One region of the Geobacillus lituanicus genome, then DNA from elsewhere that is predicted to be linked to it. Evidence: a T-box and tRNA genes for the amino acid it is inferred to sense, from the RefSeq annotation. Region 1 holds a T-box; the other holds one or more tRNA genes.
The links. The T-box of region 1 lies ahead of trpS (tryptophan--tRNA ligase). A T-box ahead of a tRNA ligase gene usually reads a tRNA of that ligase, here a tRNA-Trp.
Positions count from the first base shown of each region.

Region 2: it has a tRNA-Trp gene. The T-box ahead of trpS (tryptophan--tRNA ligase) is inferred to sense a tRNA for this amino acid. The anticodon was not compared.

Region 1 is NZ_CP194773.1:1,122,675-1,133,561, forward strand. It holds gene fabF (beta-ketoacyl-ACP synthase II) at 1-37, shown strand, start outside; gene ACR1UW_RS05640 (DUF2268 domain-containing putative Zn-dependent protease) at 179-970, shown strand; gene ACR1UW_RS05645 (YuzI family membrane protein) at 1,064-1,270, shown strand; gene ACR1UW_RS05650 (YjbA family protein) at 1,356-2,096, shown strand; gene trpS (tryptophan--tRNA ligase) at 2,147-3,130, opposite strand; T-box leader at 3,181-3,413, opposite strand; gene ACR1UW_RS05660 (DUF3899 domain-containing protein) at 3,464-3,838, opposite strand; gene ACR1UW_RS05665 (peptide ABC transporter substrate-binding protein) at 4,256-5,908, shown strand; gene opp3b (oligopeptide ABC transporter permease) at 6,029-6,958, shown strand; gene opp3C (oligopeptide ABC transporter permease) at 6,955-7,977, shown strand; gene ACR1UW_RS05680 (ABC transporter ATP-binding protein) at 7,999-9,060, shown strand; gene ACR1UW_RS05685 (ABC transporter ATP-binding protein) at 9,053-9,988, shown strand; gene ACR1UW_RS05690 (hypothetical protein) at 10,077-10,259, opposite strand; gene spxA (transcriptional regulator SpxA) at 10,563-10,887, shown strand, end outside.
Region 2 is NZ_CP194773.1:3,026,468-3,037,354, reverse strand. It holds gene ACR1UW_RS15560 (DMT family transporter) at 1-190, shown strand, start outside; gene ACR1UW_RS15555 (protein-glutamine gamma-glutamyltransferase) at 161-982, opposite strand; rRNA gene ACR1UW_RS15550 (16S ribosomal RNA) at 1,436-2,994, shown strand; rRNA gene ACR1UW_RS15545 (23S ribosomal RNA) at 3,397-6,324, shown strand; tRNA gene ACR1UW_RS15540 (tRNA-Asn) at 6,564-6,638, shown strand; tRNA gene ACR1UW_RS15535 (tRNA-Ser) at 6,643-6,733, shown strand; tRNA gene ACR1UW_RS15530 (tRNA-Glu) at 6,748-6,819, shown strand; tRNA gene ACR1UW_RS15525 (tRNA-Val) at 6,829-6,904, shown strand; tRNA gene ACR1UW_RS15520 (tRNA-Met) at 7,063-7,139, shown strand; tRNA gene ACR1UW_RS15515 (tRNA-Asp) at 7,144-7,219, shown strand; tRNA gene ACR1UW_RS15510 (tRNA-Phe) at 7,354-7,429, shown strand; tRNA gene ACR1UW_RS15505 (tRNA-Thr) at 7,602-7,677, shown strand; tRNA gene ACR1UW_RS15500 (tRNA-Tyr) at 7,684-7,768, shown strand; tRNA gene ACR1UW_RS15495 (tRNA-Trp) at 7,776-7,849, shown strand; tRNA gene ACR1UW_RS15490 (tRNA-His) at 7,867-7,939, shown strand; tRNA gene ACR1UW_RS15485 (tRNA-Gln) at 7,957-8,031, shown strand; tRNA gene ACR1UW_RS15480 (tRNA-Gly) at 8,037-8,108, shown strand; tRNA gene ACR1UW_RS15475 (tRNA-Cys) at 8,118-8,191, shown strand; tRNA gene ACR1UW_RS15470 (tRNA-Leu) at 8,253-8,337, shown strand; gene ACR1UW_RS15465 (IS630 family transposase) at 8,435-8,899, shown strand; gene ACR1UW_RS15460 (IS66-like element ISBst12 family transposase) at 9,100-10,548, shown strand; gene ACR1UW_RS15455 (DUF6176 family protein) at 10,825-10,887, shown strand, end outside.

The DNA.
Region 1 (10,887 bases):
TAACGCGACATTGATTTTCAAAGCGTATGCGCAATAGATAGCAATGAAGGCCATTAGCCTCGGCCGGACGAACCCGGCCCCGTTGGAAGACGGGCGCCGGGCTTCACTCCGGACGGGGCTTTTTTCGTTCACCGTCCCGGTTGCCTTGACATAAGGTAGCAAAAAGGGAGGGAAGACGATGGGACTGGCTCCAACTGATCGTTGGCTTGAACAAGATGAAGGCGATCCGCTCCGTGTTTGCGCCCGGCTGGCGCCGTTTTTTGCCGATGCACCAGCGCGCGCCATTCATCGTTATTTATGCTTATATGGCATGTATCGAAGCGCCCGGCAGGCCGTTCGCCTTTTGCCGGAGATGAAGGCAAAAGGCCTTTGGGAGCGGCTTGCCCGCTTATATGACGAACAGCGGGTGAGATGGAAAGGGCCTGACGTTCCGGTGTTTTTGCTGCCGGCCGATGATGAAAACCGGAAACTTTTGCGCGAGTTTCGCGGAAAAGGAGGAGTGGCGTTTGCCGATAAGCTCGTTTTCTTTTTGCTGCCCGATCATCGCGACGAGGAGGTCGCGGCATTGGTGGCGCATGAGTACAACCATGTTTGCCGGCTGAAGCAGCTGCCGTATGGCGGCAAAGAGGCGACGCTGTTAGATGCGGTGATTATGGAAGGGCTGGCAGAACATGCGGTCGCTGAAACAGTCGGACCGGAACAATGCGCCGACTGGACGTCGTATTATACTGACAGGGAGATCGAGCGGTTTTGGCGCCGCTACATCGCCCCCAATCAAGATGCCGCTGTTTCGCACCCACTCAGCTCCCGCATTTTATACGGCCTTGGGTGGTATCCGAACATGGGCGGCTATGCAGTCGGTTATGCCATCGTCCGCCGCTGTTTGGAGCGGGGGTATTCATTGGCTCAATTGATGGCGATGGAGGCGAAACAAATGGTTGCTTTAGCCGGTCTGGACAGCCGCGGGTAAGGCGGGATGGACCAGGGGCGATGATAGGCATCTTGTCCACCGAACAGGCATATACGTAAAGAAAGGACGTGGACAAGAAGGAAGGGAAGCCCGATGGTCCGCCTGTTTTTTTATTTGGTCGGCTTTGGTTTTTCGGTCGTCGGCGGCATGATGATGATCGTCTATTTAAACATCATCACCCCGGAGCGCGGGTTTGGTGAATACGCTGCTTATATCGCGACAAGGGCGGAATGTTATTTATTGCCGCTCGGCTTGTTGCTTATGTGGGCGAGCTTGTCGTTTCCAAGCCGTGGCTCATAGTGGGGAAAAGAGGGCGAAATGGAATAAAATTCTGCCCCTCTGCCTATACTGATGGACAAACACGTCTGGAAGTGAGGGGTATCACATGCTTTACCTGCACGACATTTGGGTGAACTGGTTTGAAGGTGAAGAGAACGGGTACAACGTCTGCCATTTTCACGAATGGCGCAAAGACGACCAAATTGAGTTGCTTGACCAAGTGCCGCTGTTAAAAGTGTCCCCGGCTCTATTCCAATATATTGAAAACAGTTTATCCGACCTTCCGAAGCCGCTTTTGGACGATGTGTACCAAAAAGCCTATGTCCGCAAAAACCATGAACGGATTCAGCTCGATTATTGTTTCGTTGTGACCGACGGAGCTGGCATTTTGGCCGTCGATACGATCGGCTATCATATTCCGATCCGCAAAAGCCGCCTCATTCCGCGGCAAGAGCAGCTTGTGTACGAGATGGCCGCCGAGACGGAAGAGCGGGCCTACCCGCTGCCGAAGTACGAAAAAGAGTACCACATTTTGTCGCCGGCGCCGGAGTTGATGTGCGGATTGACACGGAAAGAGCGGCAGTTGAAACAGCTGTTGTTTATGGCGCTTGACCAGCTGCATTCAACGAAAAACAGCGCCGAGGTGCGCTACTGGTATACAGAATGGGCCCCGGAAAAGTACGCAGATATTCAAAAAATGTCGTTTGAGGAAGCGTGGGAACGGCTGTACGAAGAAACGAAACACGGCTGGTCTGCACGGCACGAGCAGCTATGTGAAAACTTAATTAAAGGCCAGCCGTTTTTCGAAAAGCTTTGGGAAATGGAGCAAGAGCCGAAAGTGAATTAAAAAACGGGCCAGGGCGCTATGTGCCCGCCCGTTTTTTGTATGGCGCCTTCTTACCGCCGCCCGAGGCCCATCGCTTTCTCCATTTTTCGCACCATTTCTGAGGCGACGCGGTTCGCTTTTTCCGCTCCTTCATCCAATACGCGGTCAAGCTCCTCGCTTTCCATCCAATGGTGATACCGTTCTTGAATCGGCCGGAGCGTTTCGATGACCAATTGGGCCAGGTCGGCTTTGAAGACGCCGTATCCTTTTCCTTCGTATTGCTGTTCGAGCTCCTCGATCGATTGGCCGGATAACGTCGAATAAATATTGAGCAAATTTGAAATGCCCGGTTTTCCTTCTTTGTCGTAGCGGATCGTTCCTTCCGAGTCGGTGACGGCGCTTTTGATCTTCTTCTCGATCGTTTTTGCATCGTCAAGCAGTGTGATGTATGCTTTTGGGTTCGGATCGGATTTGCTCATTTTTTTCGTCGGGTCGACAAGCGACATGATGCGGGCGCCGACTTTCGGAATGCGCGCCTCAGGGATCGTAAACAGCTCGCCGTACCGTTTGTTGAACCGTTCCGCCAGATCGCGCGTCAGCTCGATATGCTGCTTTTGGTCTTCGCCGACCGGGACGATGTCGGTGTTATAAAGCAAAATGTCAGCGGCCATCAGCGGCGGGTACGTGAGCAGCCCGGCGCTGACCGCCTCTTTGCCGGCTGACTTGTCTTTAAACTGCGTCATCCGCTCGAGCTCGCCGATATACACAATGCACTGCAGCATCCACGCCGCTTGGGCATGCGCCGGCACTTCCGATTGGATGAACAGCGTCGCTTTTGTCGGATCGATGCCGACGGCCAAATACAAAGCGGCAAGGCGGCGGATGTTTTTCCGCAGTTCGTGAGGGTCTTGCGGAACGGTAATGGCGTGTTGGTCAACGATGCAAAAATAACAGTTGTATTCATGCTGCAATTCGACAAACTGCCGCAGCGCCCCGATGTAGTTGCCAAGGGTGATGACGCCGCTTGGCTGAATGCCGGAAAAAATGGTTTTCATCGATCTTCACTCCCTCAAGCCAAAAATAAAAAAGGCCCTGCCATCCCTCTAATAGGGACGGTAGGACCGCGGTGCCACCCTACTTATTGCGCGGAAAAGCGCAATCGCTCAGCCCATGCTTTGCGCATGGCCCCCTGTAACGCGGGGAACGTCCTCGCCTACTGCGTCGCCGGTTCGGCGGGAAGCTCGAAAGCCCATTCCATATGGCTAGCCGCTTGTTCGCACCTTCCACAAGCTCTCTGAAGGCATCGCCATATGTACTTTTCTTTCTCATCGCTCGGTCTATTCTAAACTTGCCTTATATTATACGGAAACCATTCAGCTGTTGCAACCTTATTGCACGGCATATCCGGCGGCGATCATCGCGAGAAACAAAAGGAGTCCGGCAAAAAGGAGCGGGTACGTGATGGCAAACCGCGCCGGACCGGGGGGCTCGTCCGCCTCGCTTTCCTCGGCCATTTCTTCCATATAGCGCTCCGCTTTCGTTGCGCTTTTGCGCAGCCGGCGGAATCCGTAGGCAAATCCGCTGAAAAACCCGCGCTCGTAAACGAACAAAAGCCCGCCAGCCGAAAGCGGCACAAGAGAGAGCAAAAAGGCGGTGTTAATAAAGGCAACCGCCGTCCATGCCCCTTGCCAGAAAACGATAAGCGCACTGGCCGCCAGCATAGCGGCCACCATCCACCCTGTTCGAACGGCGATCCGTTTCATTTTGTCTCTCCCGCCTTTCCAATTCGTTGTTTTTATTTTAACATATGTAAGAGGAAGGATTGTCAATGTTATTAACAACGTTATATCAGAAAATTTGTATTCATCTTGGAAACAGAGGAACAATTTGCTTTACAATAGGGATGAGGGGCGAAAAACCTATGTTGTAAGCGTTTTCTAATATATTGACAGAAATTTTTTATTTACAACAGCGTCAAAAGTCGGTAAAATGCAGATGTAAATACAAGCCGATCTTCCTGTCTGTTTTAAGTAATTAGAAATTTTTTATTTAACAAAATAAAAAAATTCTTTTCAGGTATACTAATACAGGATATAATAAAACATGTAAGTACAATCTTCTGAAAACTAATGGTTCAGAAGATTTGTAATACACTACATAAACCTAAGGGGGGTTTTTTAGTGAAGAAGCGATTTTCTTTCTTCCTCGTCCTGCTTCTCGCGCTGTCAACGTTCCTCGCGGCTTGCGGCGGGGGCAAGGACAACGACAACGCCCAAGGCGGCCAGGGCGGCGAAAAGCCGGCGGAGAAAAAGGAGCAGGTGCTGAACTTGCTTGATTCCTCAGAAATTCCGTCGCTTGATTCGGCGCTCGCCACCGACCAAGTATCGTTTATCGTGTTGAACAACGTCATGGAAGGTCTGTATCGTTTAGGCAAAGACAACAAGCCGGTTCCTGGGGTGGCGGAAAGCCATGAGGTGAGCGAAGACGGCAAAACGTATACGTTCAAGCTTCGCAAAGACGCCAAATGGTCGAACGGCGACCCGGTGACGGCGCACGACTTCGTGTTTGCTTGGAAACGGGTGCTTGACCCGAAAACGAAAGCGGAGTATGCGTACATTATGTACGACATCAAAAACGCGGAAGAAGTCAACACCGGCAAACTGCCAGTTGACCAGCTGGGCGTCAAAGCGCTTGACGACTACACGCTCCAAGTCGAGCTGAAAAACCCGATTCCGTATTTCATCAGCCTGACGGTATTCGGCACGTTCATGCCGCAAAACGAGAAATTCGTGAAAGCGCAAGGCGACAAATACGGTCTCGAAGCTAATACGACGCTTTACAACGGCCCGTTCGTCTTAAGCGAATGGAAGCATGAACAAGGCTGGACATATGAGAAAAACCCGAATTACTGGGACAAAGATACAGTTAAGCTTGAAAAAATCAACGTCAAAGTTGTGAAAGACACGGCGACAGCGGTCAACTTGTATGAAACGAAACAGGCCGACCGCGTCGGTTTGACGGCCGAATTTGTTGATAAGTATAAAAATGATAAAAACTTCAAAACGGAATTGGATCCAGCCCTCTACTGGCTGCGCATGAACACGAAAAAAGAACCGCTGAACAACGTCAATGCCCGCAAAGCGATTGCAATGGCAATCGACACGCAAGCGATGGTCGATACGCTCTTGAACAACGGTTCGATTCCGGCGAAGTTCACCGTTCCGAAAGACTTCGTCACTGGTCCGGATGGCAAAGACTTCCGCGATGTGAATGGCGATTTGGTCAATTACAATCCGGATGAAGCGAAAAAACTGTGGGAGCAAGCGAAAAAAGAGCTGGGCAAAGACAAATTTACGCTTGAACTGCTGAACTATGACAGCGACAGCGCGAAGAAAATCGGCGAGTATGTGAAAGCGCAGCTTGAACAAAACTTGCCGGGCTTGACGGTCAACATTAAACAACAACCGTTCGCACAAAAGCTCGAGCTTGAAAGCAAAATGCAATACGACCTGTCGTTCTCCGGCTGGGGTCCGGACTATCAAGACCCGATGACGTTCCTTGACTTGTGGACGACAACTAACCCGCACAACCAAACGGGTTGGTCGAACGCTGAATACGACAAATTGATTAAAGACGCGAAAACAACGTTGCTTGGCGATTTGCAAGCCCGTTGGGATGCGATGCTGAAAGCAGAAAAGATCGTCTTTGAAGAAATGCCGATTGCCCCGCTCTATCAGCGCGGTGTCGCCTACTTGCAACGCGAGTATGTCAAAGATATCGTTTCGCACCCGTTTGGCGGCGATTACAGCTACAAATGGGCATATATTGAGTAATCTGTTTTCTACAGCATGCCGAGGAGAGTATATGCGAGGGCATATACTCTCCTTTTGCCTGCCAAGGCGAAAAATGTCGAAAAACAACGAAGATTATAGAAAAGCAGAGGAGGTGCGGTCATGGCGCGGTATACGCTTCAGCGGTTCGTTTATATGATCATCACGTTGTTTATCATTGCGACGTTGACGTTCTTTTTAATGAAGCTGTTGCCTGGTTCGCCGCTTCAGAACCAAGAGAAATTAACGCCGGAACAGAAGGCGCTTATTTTAAAAGAGTACGGATTGGATAAGCCCGTGCCGGTTCAATACATTCAATATTTAGGGAATTTGCTGAAAGGAGACTTGGGGGTATCGTTCCAATATGACAACCGCCCCGTGACAGAGCTCATCAGCGATCGAATCGGCCCGTCGGCCCAGCTCGGGTTTCAGGCGATTGTGTTTGGGACGATCGTCGGGTTGATTCTCGGAATTGTCGCGGCGATTCGACATAATCATTGGGAAGATTACACTGCTACGGTCATTGCGGTGTTGGGCGCCTCGATTCCGTCGTTTGTGTTAGGGGGGTTTTTGCAATATTTTATCGCTGTGAAACTGCAATGGCTTCCGGTCGCTTTTTGGGAAGGCTTCAAATATACGATTCTCCCGACATTGGCGCTGTCTGTCGGGGTCATCGCTAGCATCGCCCGTTTTATGCGCACAGAAATGCTGGAAGTGTTAAGCTCTGACTACATTTTGACGGCTCGGGCGAAAGGGATCAGCCAGGCGGGGGTTATCATCAAGCACGCCATCCGCAACTCGCTTATCCCCGTCATTACCATTTTAGGACCGATGACCGTCAATTTAATGACGGGAACGCTTGTCATTGAGAAACTGTTTGCTGTCCCTGGTCTTGGGGAGCAGTTTGTCCGTTCGATTGAACTGAACGATTACCCGGTTATTATGGGAACGACGTTGTTTTATTCCGCCTTGTTGATTTTGGCAGTATTCATCGTTGATGTGTTGTACGGGGTTGTCGACCCACGCATCCGGTTAGCGGGAGGGAAAAAATGATGGCGAAACAACAATACGAACAACTGTCACCGGAATGGTTTCAGCCCGCCCCGCCGAACGTTGGTGAGCAGGAAAAAATCAATCGTCCAAGCTTGACGTTTTGGCAGGATGCTTGGCTTCGCCTTCGGGAAAACAAGGCAGCGATCGTCGGGCTCGTGATGATTATCATCTTGGCGCTCATGGCGATCATCGCCCCGATGGCGAGCGACCGGACGTATAAAGATCAAAACTTGCGGCATGCGAAACTTCCGCCGAAAATCCCGGTGCTTGAACATATTCATTGGCTTCCGTTTGACGGCCGGGATGCGAACGGCGTTGATGTGTATAAACAGCGCGGCGTGAAAGAGTACTATTGGTTTGGCACGGATGACTTAGGACGCGACTTGTGGGTGAGGACGTGGTATGGCACGCGTATCTCCCTTTACATTGGTTTGCTGGCGGCGTTGATCGACTTATTGATCGGCATTGCGTACGGCGGCATTTCCGGCTACTATGGCGGCCGCGTCGACAATGTGATGCAGCGGATCATCGAAATTTTAAACGGCATCCCGTATTTAATTATGGTCATTTTGTTCATTTTGATTTTTGAGCCTGGAATCATTTCCATCACGTTGGCGATGGTCATTACCGGTTGGACGACGATGGCGCGGATCGTGCGCGGACAAGTGTTGAAATTAAAGAACATGGAATACGTGCTGGCGGCAAGGACGCTCGGAGCGCCGACATCACGGCTCATTTTCAAACATTTGATCCCGAACGTCATCGGCCCGATCATTATTACGACGATGTTCACGATTCCATCGGCCATCTTCACTGAGGCGTTTTTGAGCTTTATCGGCCTTGGCATCCGTCCGCCGGAAGCGTCGCTTGGCTCGCTTGTCAATGACGGGTATAAATCGATTCAAACGTATCCGCATTTGATGATTATTCCAGCGGTTGTGATCAGCTTGCTCATTTTAAGCTTCAACTTGGTGGCAGACGGAATCCGCGATGCGCTTGACCCGAAAATGCGCAAATAACCGACGGAAGGGGTGAAACCGATGGAGAAAATTTTGCAGGTGAACGATTTGCATATTTCCTTTGACATCCACGCCGGTGAAGTGCAGGCGGTTCGCGGCGTCACGTTCGACTTGTATAAGGGAGAAACGCTGGCGATCGTCGGCGAGTCAGGGTCTGGGAAATCAGTGACTTCAAAAGCGTTGATGCGCCTGTTGCCGACGCCGCCGAGCCGAATCAAGCAAGGGGAAATTTTATTTGAAGGAAAAGACTTGACCAAGCTGTCGGAGAAAGACATGCAATCGATCCGCGGGGCGAAAATTTCGATGATTTTCCAAGATCCGATGACGTCGCTCAACCCGACGATGACGATCGGAAAGCAAATTATGGAAGCGATTTTAAAGCATCAAAAGCTGTCGAAAGAGGAAGCGCGCAAACGGGCGATTGAACTATTGCAGCTGGTCGGCATTAAAAACGCCGAGCTGCGCATGAAGCAATACCCGCACCAATTTTCCGGCGGGATGCGCCAGCGTGTTGTCATCGCCATCGCCTTGGCGTGCAATCCGAAAATTTTGATCGCCGATGAACCGACGACCGCGCTGGATGTGACGATTCAGGCGCAAATTTTGGAGCTCATGAAAGACATTCAGAAAAAGCTCGGCATGTCGATTATTTTCATCACCCATGATTTAGGGGTTGTCGCCAACATGGCCGATCGAGTGGCCGTGATGTATGCCGGGAAAATCGTGGAGATCGGCACGGTGGATGAAATTTTTTACAATCCGAAACATCCGTACACGTGGGGATTGCTGGCCTCGATGCCGAGCCTTGATCATAAAGATACGGAGCTGTATTCGATTCCGGGTTCGCCGCCGGATTTGTTAAATCCGCCAAAAGGCGATGCGTTTGCGCCGCGCAATCCGTATGCGCTCAAAATTGACTATGAGCTCGAGCCGCCGATGTTCCAAGTGTCTGATACGCACTATGCGGCGACATGGCTGTTGCATGAAATGGCGCCGAAAGTGGAACCGCCGGCGATCGTGCGTGAACGGATGAAACGGTTTGCTGACATCGTCGCCCGGAAAGGAGGAAAACCGCGTGGCTAGACAAAAGCTGCTTGAGGTCAAAAATTTGAAACAGTATTTCCCAGCTGGACGCGGTCAGGTGGTGAAAGCAGTCGACGGCGTCACCTTTGACATTTATAAAGGTGAAACGTTCGGCCTTGTCGGCGAGTCGGGCTGCGGCAAGTCGACAACGGGGCGGACGATCATTCGGCTGTATGAGGCGACAGACGGAGAAGTACTGTTTAACGGCGTTAACGTACACGGCAAAAAATCAAAAAAAGAGCTGAAAGAGTTAAACCGAAAAATGCAAATGATTTTCCAAGATCCGTATGCGTCGCTCAATCCGCGGATGACGGTCGCCGACATTATCGCTGAGGGCATCGACATCCATGGGCTGGCGAAAACGAAAGAAGAACGGATGCAACGCGTGTATGAATTGCTTGAGACGGTTGGCTTGAACCGCGAGCATGCCAGCCGCTACCCGCATGAGTTTTCCGGCGGTCAGCGCCAGCGGATCGGCATCGCCCGGGCGCTTGCCGTCGAGCCGGAATTCATCATCGCCGATGAGCCGATCTCGGCGCTGGACGTTTCCATTCAGGCGCAAGTCGTGAACTTATTGAAGCGCCTGCAGCGTGAAAAAGGGTTGACGTACTTGTTTATTGCCCATGACTTGTCGATGGTCAAATACATCAGCGACCGGATCGGCGTCATGTATTTCGGGAAAATGGTCGAGCTCGCTGAATCGGAAGAGCTGTACCGCAATCCGATCCACCCATACACGAAGGCGCTCTTGTCGGCCATTCCGCTTCCGGATCCGGAAACGGAGCGGACGCGCAAGCGGATCGTTTACGACCCGGCGCAACATGGCTACAAAGATGGAGAGGAACTTGAATTCCGTGAAATTACGCCTGGCCATTTTGTGCTTTGTTCGGAGGAAGAGTATAAGCGGTATCGGGCGATGTATGCCTAGCCGAATCGAAAAAAGCGCCGCTCTTTCACCGCCGCATGGTGCGAACGGCGAAAGAGGCGGCACCCACCTATGCGCCTGTTTTGGCGCGTTATTTTTTTCCCCCGACGACTTTCCATCCTTGTTGGATGCGGCGGGAGGCCTCGACATGCTTTCCACTTTTGTTTCGGCCGAACATCCGCTCTCCGATCGTGTTGCTGATGTTCCCCATCAATGCGGTGAGGACGACGATCAATGCCGAAGCAATGGCAAAGTCGATGAAATAGCCGGCCATCGGTTCTTCCTCCCTTTTCCTTTTCTACTTTGATTGTAGAGGATTTGCCTTTACTTTGGAAGAGGAAAGAAAGAAAATTGCATTTATCATCGAAAAACTATATCTTTCTTGGCCGATGTATTGTATAATATATCATGTTAAAGTCATTTCAATTTGCAAACGATTGGCAAAGCGGCTGATCGCCAGACTGGCGTTCAGGCCGTGTCGCTATGCTGTCAGACGTCAAACCGGCATAGCGGTGCACGTCTGTCGTCTGACGGACGAGGGAAGCAAGGGATTCCTTGTGAAAAAGGAGTGATCAAAATGGTCAAACTATACACATCACCGAGCTGCACGTCATGCCGGAAGGCGAAGGCGTGGCTCGAGAAGCACGATATTCCTTATGTAGAACGCAATATTTTCTCTGAACCGCTCACGGTTGAAGAGATTAAAGAAATTTTGCGGATGACGGAAACGGGGACGGATGAAATCATTTCGACCCGTTCAAAAGTGTTCCAAAAGCTGAACATTAACTTGGAAGCTCTGCCGCTGCAAGATTTGTACGAACTCATTCAAAAAAACCCAGGCATTTTGCGCCGGCCGATCATCATTGATGAAAAGCGGCTTCAAGTCGGCTACAACGAAGATG
Region 2 (10,887 bases), 1.3 Mb from region 1:
CTCGACGGTGTCGATGGCGATTTTGTTTGAACCGGTCGGCGCTTCGGCGTTGGCGTACTGGCTGCTCGATGAACCGATCCGCCTGTTTCAATGGATCGGCGGCATTTTTATTTTAACAGGAATCGGGCTGTATTTGTGGGAGAAAAACGAAAAAGGCCCGCTAACGATACAAGAAAGCAGCGGACCCTAACGTCCCGGCGATCCATGGCAGACGGCCGAGCGGCAGGCGGAGTTCGTCGAAGCGGCGGGCGAATTGGGATAAATAAGCGAAGTTCATTTGTGTAATATGAGGAAGAAGATAGGCGGATTTCGTCGCCCACTGCTTCCGCCTCCGGTTGAGGGCGGCGATGATGCCGTCCGCTGTCTCGATGCCGATTCCGTGTCCGTAAAACAAGCCATCGCCCAAATAGATCGTGTTCTCCCCTTGCCATTGCGGCGTCAGCGGATCAACGTCCGGGTTTTTAAAATAAAGGCAGTCCCCGGGGAGAAAGTGTTCTCCCTTTTTCGTTTCGATACCGAGGTCTTTGTCCGTATGCCAGTCATACAGCAGCAAATGGGCAAACAAACGATTGAACGCCGACACGTCAATCCCTTCAAGCACCGCTTTATAAAAAACGATGACGATCGCCGTCGCGCACTCAAAGGCGTACAGTTCGCTGTTGACAAAAATATCATTGATGGCGTCCGATGGAAGAACGTCTGGCCGAAGCTGAAACCCCCCGCGCTCATCCCGCAGCCAGAACTGGCTGTTGCAGCGCGAAAAACGGAAAATGGCAAACTGCGCCCGGCTTTTCGCCAAGTCCACCGAGGCTTGAACGATCTGGCTGCGAAGCTTGATTTCAAACAGCAGTTGCTGTTCGTTCGGATACGTATATAGTTCAGGGGAAGACACAAGGGCGTGCAAAATGCGCTGTTCATTCGGCGGAAGCGAGGACGAGCCGGAAACGTGAAAACCGGACGGAGATGACAAGATGCGAATCAACGCCAAGATGCCTCCTTCAAGAAAGTAAAAATCAAGTAAGTGATGATAGATATATTATTGAAAATGTATGCGCCCGCCGCTCCGCATATTCGTCTGTCTTAGGCGGACAAGTTGCCAAGGCAGCGGGCGCCGTATTCCAACATGATATAAAGGAAGAAGGGGGCAGCAGCGTCGCAAAAAAAATAAAAAAAGGTATTGCATTTTTGTTTTTGAGGTGATATATTAAATAGCGTCGTTGCTAGAACGAACAGTTCGGACGCGACGGGCAAGAAAAACAGTTGACAACGAAAAGATGTTATGTTAATATAAAGAAGCTGCTTGCGAGAGACAACGGGTTGATGAGGAAGTGAAATTCCTTGCATCCAAGCAGTGCGATCGTTCCTTGAAAACTGAACGAAACGAAGCGCGTGCGCCATGACCATTGGTTTTGGCGCTGAACAAGCCAATCAACTTTCTTTGGAGAGTTTGATCCTGGCTCAGGACGAACGCTGGCGGCGTGCCTAATACATGCAAGTCGAGCGGACCGGATTGGGGCTTGCCTTGATTCGGTCAGCGGCGGACGGGTGAGTAACACGTGGGCAACCTGCCCGCAAGACCGGGATAACTCCGGGAAACCGGAGCTAATACCGGATAACACCGAAGACCGCATGGTCTTCGGTTGAAAGGCGGCCTTTGGGCTGTCACTTGCGGATGGGCCCGCGGCGCATTAGCTAGTTGGTGAGGTAACGGCTCACCAAGGCGACGATGCGTAGCCGGCCTGAGAGGGTGACCGGCCACACTGGGACTGAGACACGGCCCAGACTCCTACGGGAGGCAGCAGTAGGGAATCTTCCGCAATGGGCGAAAGCCTGACGGAGCGACGCCGCGTGAGCGAAGAAGGCCTTCGGGTCGTAAAGCTCTGTTGTGAGGGACGAAGGAGCGCCGTTCGAAGAGGGCGGCGCGGTGACGGTACCTCACGAGAAAGCCCCGGCTAACTACGTGCCAGCAGCCGCGGTAATACGTAGGGGGCGAGCGTTGTCCGGAATTATTGGGCGTAAAGCGCGCGCAGGCGGTTCCTTAAGTCTGATGTGAAAGCCCACGGCTCAACCGTGGAGGGTCATTGGAAACTGGGGGACTTGAGGGCAGGAGAGGAGAGCGGAATTCCACGTGTAGCGGTGAAATGCGTAGAGATGTGGAGGAACACCAGTGGCGAAGGCGGCTCTCTGGCCTGTACCTGACGCTGAGGCGCGAAAGCGTGGGGAGCAAACAGGATTAGATACCCTGGTAGTCCACGCCGTAAACGATGAGTGCTAAGTGTTAGAGGGGTCACACCCTTTAGTGCTGCAGCTAACGCGATAAGCACTCCGCCTGGGGAGTACGGCCGCAAGGCTGAAACTCAAAGGAATTGACGGGGGCCCGCACAAGCGGTGGAGCATGTGGTTTAATTCGAAGCAACGCGAAGAACCTTACCAGGTCTTGACATCCCCTGACAACCCAAGAGATTGGGCGTTCCCCCTTCGGGGGGACAGGGTGACAGGTGGTGCATGGTTGTCGTCAGCTCGTGTCGTGAGATGTTGGGTTAAGTCCCGCAACGAGCGCAACCCTCGCCTCTAGTTGCCAGCATTCAGTTGGGCACTCTAGAGGGACTGCCGGCGACAAGTCGGAGGAAGGTGGGGATGACGTCAAATCATCATGCCCCTTATGACCTGGGCTACACACGTGCTACAATGGGCGGTACAAAGGGCTGCGAACCCGCGAGGGGGAGCGAATCCCAAAAAGCCGCTCTCAGTTCGGATTGCAGGCTGCAACTCGCCTGCATGAAGCCGGAATCGCTAGTAATCGCGGATCAGCATGCCGCGGTGAATACGTTCCCGGGCCTTGTACACACCGCCCGTCACACCACGAGAGCTTGCAACACCCGAAGTCGGTGAGGTAACCCGCAAGGGAGCCAGCCGCCGAAGGTGGGGCAAGTGATTGGGGTGAAGTCGTAACAAGGTAGCCGTACCGGAAGGTGCGGCTGGATCACCTCCTTTCTAAGGACGAAAAGCGGAGGCCGCAATGGCCAACTGTCGATACACAGCGCTTTCGTTTCGTTCAGTTTTGAGGGAATGAGAAATTCCTTCACTTGTTTTGCGCCTGCGTCTTCTAGCAGATTCAAGGAAGATGGATTCCTCGGCGCAAAGCTGCAAGGAAGCAGACTCAAGGCAGTCGCTTCGTTCAGTTTTGAAGGGATGAGAAATTCCTTCAAAAGCGCCTGTGCCTGCGTCTGCTAGCAGGTTCGGGGAAGTAGCTTCGTTTGCGTCTGCGTCTACAAGCGGATTCGGAGAAGCCGAATTCCTCGACGCAAGACTGCAGAGAAGCAAATTCAAGAAGCAGTCTCGTTCCTTGAAAACTAGATAACCGGAAACACAAAGGAAGAAGCCGAGAGCGCTGTAGGTTAAGCTAGAAAGGGCGCACGGTGGATGCCTTGGCACTAGGAGCCGATGAAGGACGGGGCAAACGCCGAAACGCTCCGGGGAGCTGTAAGCAAGCGTTGATCCGGAGATGTCCGAATGGGGGAACCCACTGTCCGTAATGGGGCAGTATCCATGCCTGAATCCATAGGGCATGGAGGGCACACCCGGGGAACTGAAACATCTTAGTACCCGGAGGAGAAGAAAGCAAACGCGATTCCCTGAGTAGCGGCGAGCGAAACGGGAACAGCCCAAACCAAGAGGCGTGCCTCTTGGGGTTGTAGGACCGCTCATTGTGGGAGTGAGAAAGGAACGGGGTAGACGAACCGGTCTGGAACGGCCGGCCAGAGAAGGTGACAGCCCTGTAGTCGAAACTTCGTTCCCTCCCGAGCGGATCCTGAGTACGGCGGGACACGGGAAATCCCGTCGGAAGCAGGGAGGACCATCTCCCAAGGCTAAATACTCCCTAGTGACCGATAGTGCACCAGTACCGTGAGGGAAAGGTGAAAAGCACCCCGGAAGGGGAGTGAAAGAGAACCTGAAACCGTGTGCCTACAAGTAGTCAGAGCGCGTTCATGCGTGATGGCGTGCCTTTTGTAGAATGAACCGGCGAGTGACGATGGCGTGCGAGGTTAAGCCGAAGAGGCGGAGCCGCAGCGAAAGCGAGTCTGAACAGGGCGAAAAGTACGTCGTCGTCGACCCGAAACCAGGTGATCTACCCATGTCCAGGGTGAAGGCCGGGTAACACCGGCTGGAGGCCCGAACCCACGCACGTTGAAAAGTGCGGGGATGAGGTGTGGGTAGGGGTGAAATGCCAATCGAACTTGGAGATAGCTGGTTCTCCCCGAAATAGCTTTAGGGCTAGCCTCGGGATGGAGAGTGTTGGAGGTAGAGCACTGATTGGGCTAGGGGCCCTCATCGGGTTACCGAACCCAGTCAAACTCCGAATGCCAACGACTTATGCCCGGGAGTCAGACTGCGAGTGATAAGATCCGTGGTCGAGAGGGAAACAGCCCAGATCGCCAGCTAAGGCCCCAAAGTGCACGTTCAGTGGAAAAGGATGTGGAGTTGCAAAGACAACCAGGATGTTGGCTTAGAAGCAGCCACCATTTAAAGAGTGCGTAATAGCTCACTGGTCGAGTGACTCTGCGCCGAAAATGTACCGGGGCTAAACGTGCCGCCGAAGCTGCGGGATGACCGTTGGTCATCGGTAGGGGAGCGTTCTAAGGGCGTTGAAGCCAGACCGGAAGGACTGGTGGAGCGCTTAGAAGTGAGAATGCCGGTATGAGTAGCGAAAACAGAGGTGAGAATCCTCTGCGCCGAAAGCCTAAGGGTTCCTGAGGAAGGTTCGTCCGCTCAGGGTTAGTCGGGACCTAAGCCGAGGCCGAAAGGCGTAGGTGATGGACAACAGGTTGAGATTCCTGTACCACCTCCTTCCCGTTTGAGCGATGGGGGGACGCAGGAGGATAGGGCGAGCAGGCGGCTGGAAGAGCCTGTCCAAGCCGCAAGGCTGATCCGTAGGCAAATCCGCGGATTGTAAGGCCAAGCGGTGATGGCGACGGAGTCATCCGGAAGTCCCCGATTTCACACTGCCAAGAAAAGCCTCTAGCGAGGGAAGAGGTGCCCGTACCGCAAACCGACACAGGTAGGCGAGGAGAGAATCCTAAGGCGCGCGGGAGAACTCTCGTTAAGGAACTCGGCAAAATGACCCCGTAACTTCGGGAGAAGGGGTGCTCGTTTGGGTGAAGAGCCCGAACGAGCCGCAGTGAAAAGGCCCAAGCGACTGTTTATCAAAAACACAGGTCTCTGCGAAGCCGAAAGGCGACGTATAGGGGCTGACACCTGCCCGGTGCTGGAAGGTTAAGGGGAGCGCTTAGCGGAAGCGAAGGTGCGAACCGAAGCCCCAGTAAACGGCGGCCGTAACTATAACGGTCCTAAGGTAGCGAAATTCCTTGTCGGGTAAGTTCCGACCCGCACGAAAGGTGTAACGACTTGGGCGCTGTCTCAACGAGAGACCCGGTGAAATTATACTACCTGTGAAGATGCAGGTTACCCGCGACAGGACGGAAAGACCCCGTGGAGCTTTACTGCAGCCTGATATGGAATTTTGGTATCGCTTGTACAGGATAGGTGGGAGCCTGGGAAGCCGGAGCGCCAGCTTCGGTGGAGGCGGCGGTGGGATACCACCCTGGCGATATTGAAATTCTAACCCGCACCCCTTAGCGGGGTGGGAGACAGTGTCAGGTGGGCAGTTTGACTGGGGCGGTCGCCTCCCAAAAGGTAACGGAGGCGCCCAAAGGTTCCCTCAGAATGGTTGGAAATCATTCGGAGAGTGCAAAGGCACAAGGGAGCTTGACTGCGAGACGGACAGGTCGAGCAGGGACGAAAGTCGGGCTTAGTGATCCGGTGGTTCCGCATGGAAGGGCCATCGCTCAACGGATAAAAGCTACCCCGGGGATAACAGGCTGATCTCCCCCAAGAGTCCACATCGACGGGGAGGTTTGGCACCTCGATGTCGGCTCATCGCATCCTGGGGCTGTAGTCGGTCCCAAGGGTTGGGCTGTTCGCCCATTAAAGCGGTACGCGAGCTGGGTTCAGAACGTCGTGAGACAGTTCGGTCCCTATCCGTCGCGGGCGCAGGAAATTTGAGAGGAGCTGTCCTTAGTACGAGAGGACCGGGATGGACGCACCGCTGGTGTACCAGTTGTCCCGCCAGGGGCACCGCTGGGTAGCTATGTGCGGACGGGATAAGCGCTGAAAGCATCTAAGCGTGAAGCCCCCCTCAAGATGAGATTTCCCACCGCGTCAGGCGGGTAAGATCCCTCGAAGATGACGAGGTCGATAGGTCCGAGGTGGAAGCGTGGCGACACGTGGAGCTGACGGATACTAATCGATCGAGGGCTTAACCTAGAAAAGCGCAGGCGAGCGGTTCGCCGCGACGGGCAAATGTTCTTCACCCGCAGGGGTGCTAGCACCCCGAGGGGGAAGGTTATTTGACCCCGAGCGGCGGCGAGCCGGAGCTAGACAATGAAAAGTGGAGGCGCCGCGGCTTCTTCCCGAAACGGTTATCTAGTTTTGAAGGAATGAAAAAAAGTCCTTGACAGCTCAACGCGAATCATTATAATAATAAATGTCTAAAGTGATGTCATTCCGCAGTAGCTCAGTGGTAGAGCAATCGGCTGTTAACCGATTGGTCGCAGGTTCGAATCCTGCCTGCGGAGCCATCGTGGAGAGCTGTCCGAGTGGTCGAAGGAGCACGATTGGAAATCGTGTAGGCGTGAATAGCGCCTCAAGGGTTCGAATCCCTTGCTCTCCGCCATGATTCATCAACATGGCCCGTTGGTCAAGTGGTTAAGACACCGCCCTTTCACGGCGGTAACACGGGTTCGAATCCCGTACGGGTCACTTCTTCGTGGAGGATTAGCTCAGCTGGGAGAGCACTTGCCTTACAAGCAAGGGGTCGGCGGTTCGATCCCGTCATCCTCCACCATTTTCAATCGTTGTGGAGTGGAGCGACGAGCCTTTGCTTCATCGAATTCACTTCGAGTTGCCTCGACGCATCTGGCATCTTTGAATCAGCTTGTAGAGGAAGAGGTAACGGATAACAACGCTAAGAACATTGTGCAAATTAATTTACTTTCCTATCGTCGCGGGGTGGAGCAGTCCGGTAGCTCGTCGGGCTCATAACCCGAAGGTCGCAGGTTCAAATCCTGCCCCCGCAACCAAATTGGTCCCGTAGTGTAGTGGTTAACATGCCTGCCTGTCACGCAGGAGATCGCGGGTTCGAGTCCCGTCGGGACCGCCATTGTTTCAAAATTATGGAAAGAGACAGCTCAGCAGTTCAGTTGGAGTTGCCTCAACGCATTCTGGCTTCCTCGAATCAGCTTGTAGAGGAAGAGACACGGTGCAGTACAAGCAAAGTAATGAAAAACTTAATATGGCTCGGTAGCTCAGTCGGTAGAGCAAAGGACTGAAAATCCTTGTGTCGGCGGTTCGATTCCGTCCCGAGCCACCATATAACATAATGTGCATCATATGTATGCCGACTTAGCTCAATTGGTAGAGACGAGCATCCGCTTCCTCGAATCGGCTGCGAGTTGTCCCGACGCATCCCGCTTCTTCGAGTTGGCTGGTAGAGGAAGGGACACAACAAATGAACAATGAGCCGCGATTTATATCATAATTATGCCGACTTAGCTCAATTGGTAGAGCAACTGAATCGTAATCAGTAGGTTGCGGGTTCAAGTCCTGCAGTCGGCACCATTCCTTGGAGGGGTAGCGAAGTGGCTAAACGCGGCGGACTGTAAATCCGCTCCCTTTGGGTTCGGCGGTTCGAATCCGTCCCCCTCCACCATGATTGAAGGGGCATAGTTTAATGGTAGAACAGAGGTCTCCAAAACCTCCGGTGTGGGTTCGATTCCTACTGCCCCTGCCATTTTGATTATCATTATGGCGACTATGGCGAAGTGGTTAACGCACCAGATTGTGGCTCTGGCATGCGTGGGTTCGATTCCCACTAGTCGCCCTTCACTTTTACAGCGTTGGGGTATAGCCAAGCGGTAAGGCAACGGACTTTGACTCCGTGATGCGTTGGTTCGAATCCAGCTACCCCAGCCAATGATGCGGAAGTAGTTCAGTGGTAGAACACCACCTTGCCAAGGTGGGGGTCGCGGGTTCGAGTCCCGTCTTCCGCTCTCGATCAAGGCGGCATAGCCAAGTGGTAAGGCAGAGGTCTGCAAAACCTTTACCCCCGGTTCGAATCCGGGTGCCGCCTCCATCTAATGAATATAAAAAGTGTTGACAGACATGAAGTAATGTGATAAAATAATGCATGTCGCGCCGATGTGGCGGAATTGGCAGACGCGCACGACTCAAAATCGTGTGGGGTAGCCCCCCGTGTGGGTTCGACTCCCACCATCGGCATCGAAAATAGGGAGAAGGTTTTAGAGACAAGGGGTTTCACGTAAGTGGAATCCCTTGTTTTTTATTTACCGAATACGATTCGAGAAAAGAAAATCGTGTGCGTACAATCGTGTTCGGTGAGGTGAAATGGAAAGTGCCTACGTGCGGCCATCATGCCCACGTTTCTGTATTTGGGGCGTTGAATGTGCTCAATGGGGACACCGTTCTTCATCGAGCAGTCGCTGCGAATGCGACGACGTTTTTGGATTTTTTAAAGATCTTGAAGATCCGTTATCCAGACCAGCTGATCGTGCTCGTGCTCGACAATGCCCGCATCCACCATGCCAAAATGGTGAGAGATTTCTTGCGCCAAGAAGGGGAATCGTTTCACTTGATCTTTTTACCTCCTTATTCCCCACAGCTGAATCCCATCGAACGCTTGTGGAAATGGCTCAAGGATGCGGTCATTGCCAATGTGTTTCACAAAGATCAAATGGATATTGACCAAGCCATTGCCCGGTTTATGGAATATATAGATCAACAACCGGAAGAGGTGCTTCGACGCTTGGGGTGTGCAGCGTGATGCAAAGGTTAACTTTTCAAGGTGCATTTATATAGTTAAGTGTAAAATTATAGAAGGAATTATATAGATAGGAAGCGAAATAGAGTAGAAAGATAAGGTGAAAAACGAAGTAACTATTCAGCCACATCATAAAGTGAGCTGAATATTTTCTTCTTTCCTTGTCTATGATGTGAATACTGATAGACAAGGAGGTGAATCGCATGTTGACGGTACAACAAGCTGTATTTACAGTTGAGAGCTTAATCGGCAAAGTTCAACAACAAAAACAGCTCATTCATCAACTCATTCAAGAAAATGAACATTTGCGTCACGAAAACAAACAACTACGCAAAGAAAATGAACAACTGAAGTACCGTGTTCAAGAGCTGGAAGCACGCACGAAAAAAAACAGCTCCAATAGCCATTTGCCCCCATCTTCTGACCGTTTTGAGAAAAAGCGTTCCTCCCGCGAGCCGTCTGGCAAAAAGCCTGGTGGGCAAGAGGGACATGAGGGGAAGACGCTCCGTCAAGTGGAACATCCACATCATCGTGTCGTCCACCGTGTGCATACGTGTCAAGGATGTGGAGCTTCTTTGTGTGAAGTCAAACCGTTCAAAGTCGATATCCGTCAAGTGTTTGATGTCCCTCGTGTGGCGATCGAGGTGACACAACATGAACGTGAAGTGAAATCGTGTCCACATTGTCGATGCGTGCAACAAGCCGAATTCCCATCCCATGTCACGAATCATGTGCAATACGGTCCACGGCTCACGGCGCTCGTTGTTTATTTACATCATATCCAATTGATCCCGTACAAGCGTTTAAGTGATACAATCGAAGCGTTATATCAACACTCGATTAGTACAGGAACCCTTGCCAATATGGTGAAACGAGGACGCGAAGCGCTGGAATCAAATATGGACATCATCGAAGACGCCTTACTTGAATCCAACATCCTGCATGTCGATGAAACGAGTTTGCGCATCAATGGGAAACTCGCATGGGTGCATGTCGCGTGTACATCGAGATATACATACTTGGCTCCTCACGCTTCTCGTGGAAAAAAAGCGACCGATGATATCGGGATTCTTCCCCGATATGAAGGGACGATGATGCACGATGCGTTCGGTACATATCCGAAATACACACATGCCACCCATGCCCTTTGTCACGCCCATCATTTGCGTGAGTTAAAAGGATTCATCGAACAAGGGCATACGTGGGCGATGCGCATGACCACGTTTCTGTTAGCCGCCAAGCAAGCCGTCGAAGCCCATCACGGTGCACTTTCCGAAGAAGAAGCGAGACGGTGGGAACGAGTGTATGATCGCATCCTAGAAAGAGCACAACACCGATTAGAAACGATGACGCCTCTTCCGAAAAAAGCACTCGCTTTTGTTCGACGCCTTCAAAAACGAAAGGAAGAAGCGCTGCGTTTCTTACGTGAAGTACATGTTCCCTTTGACAACAACCAAGCCGAACGCGATCTTCGCATGGTCAAAGTCAAAGAGAACATTTCGGGTACGTTTCGCGAAGAAACATTCGCGCAGTCGTTTTGCATCGCAAGAAGCATCGTTTCCACACTGACGAAACACGAAAAAAACGTGTGGGATTCGTTATGTCTTCTGTTGGCAGGCGAAACGATCGATCGAGTTCTTTCCGCTACCTAGGGCATTTTCTATGACCGAAATGCCCTATTTGTGCTGGGCTTTTTTATACACTAGCACTGGGGTGAATAGTTACAAAACGAACGTCTAAGCAAGGGATGCTGCTCGATGTAGTATGCTATATCATTTTTCTGTTAGTTGTCTGGCATGTGGCGCACGGTCACATTGATGACTATTATGCGACGCTTATCTCCACCGTTTTCGGCATGGCATACAAGATATACTGCTTTCTTTCTATATTTTGAAGCTCATCAATAAATAGAAAGGTGGAAGCATGAGATGAAAGTAGAATTAAGCAAATTTCGCGTAAAGGAAGGAAAATCGAAGCGGGTGGATGAATGG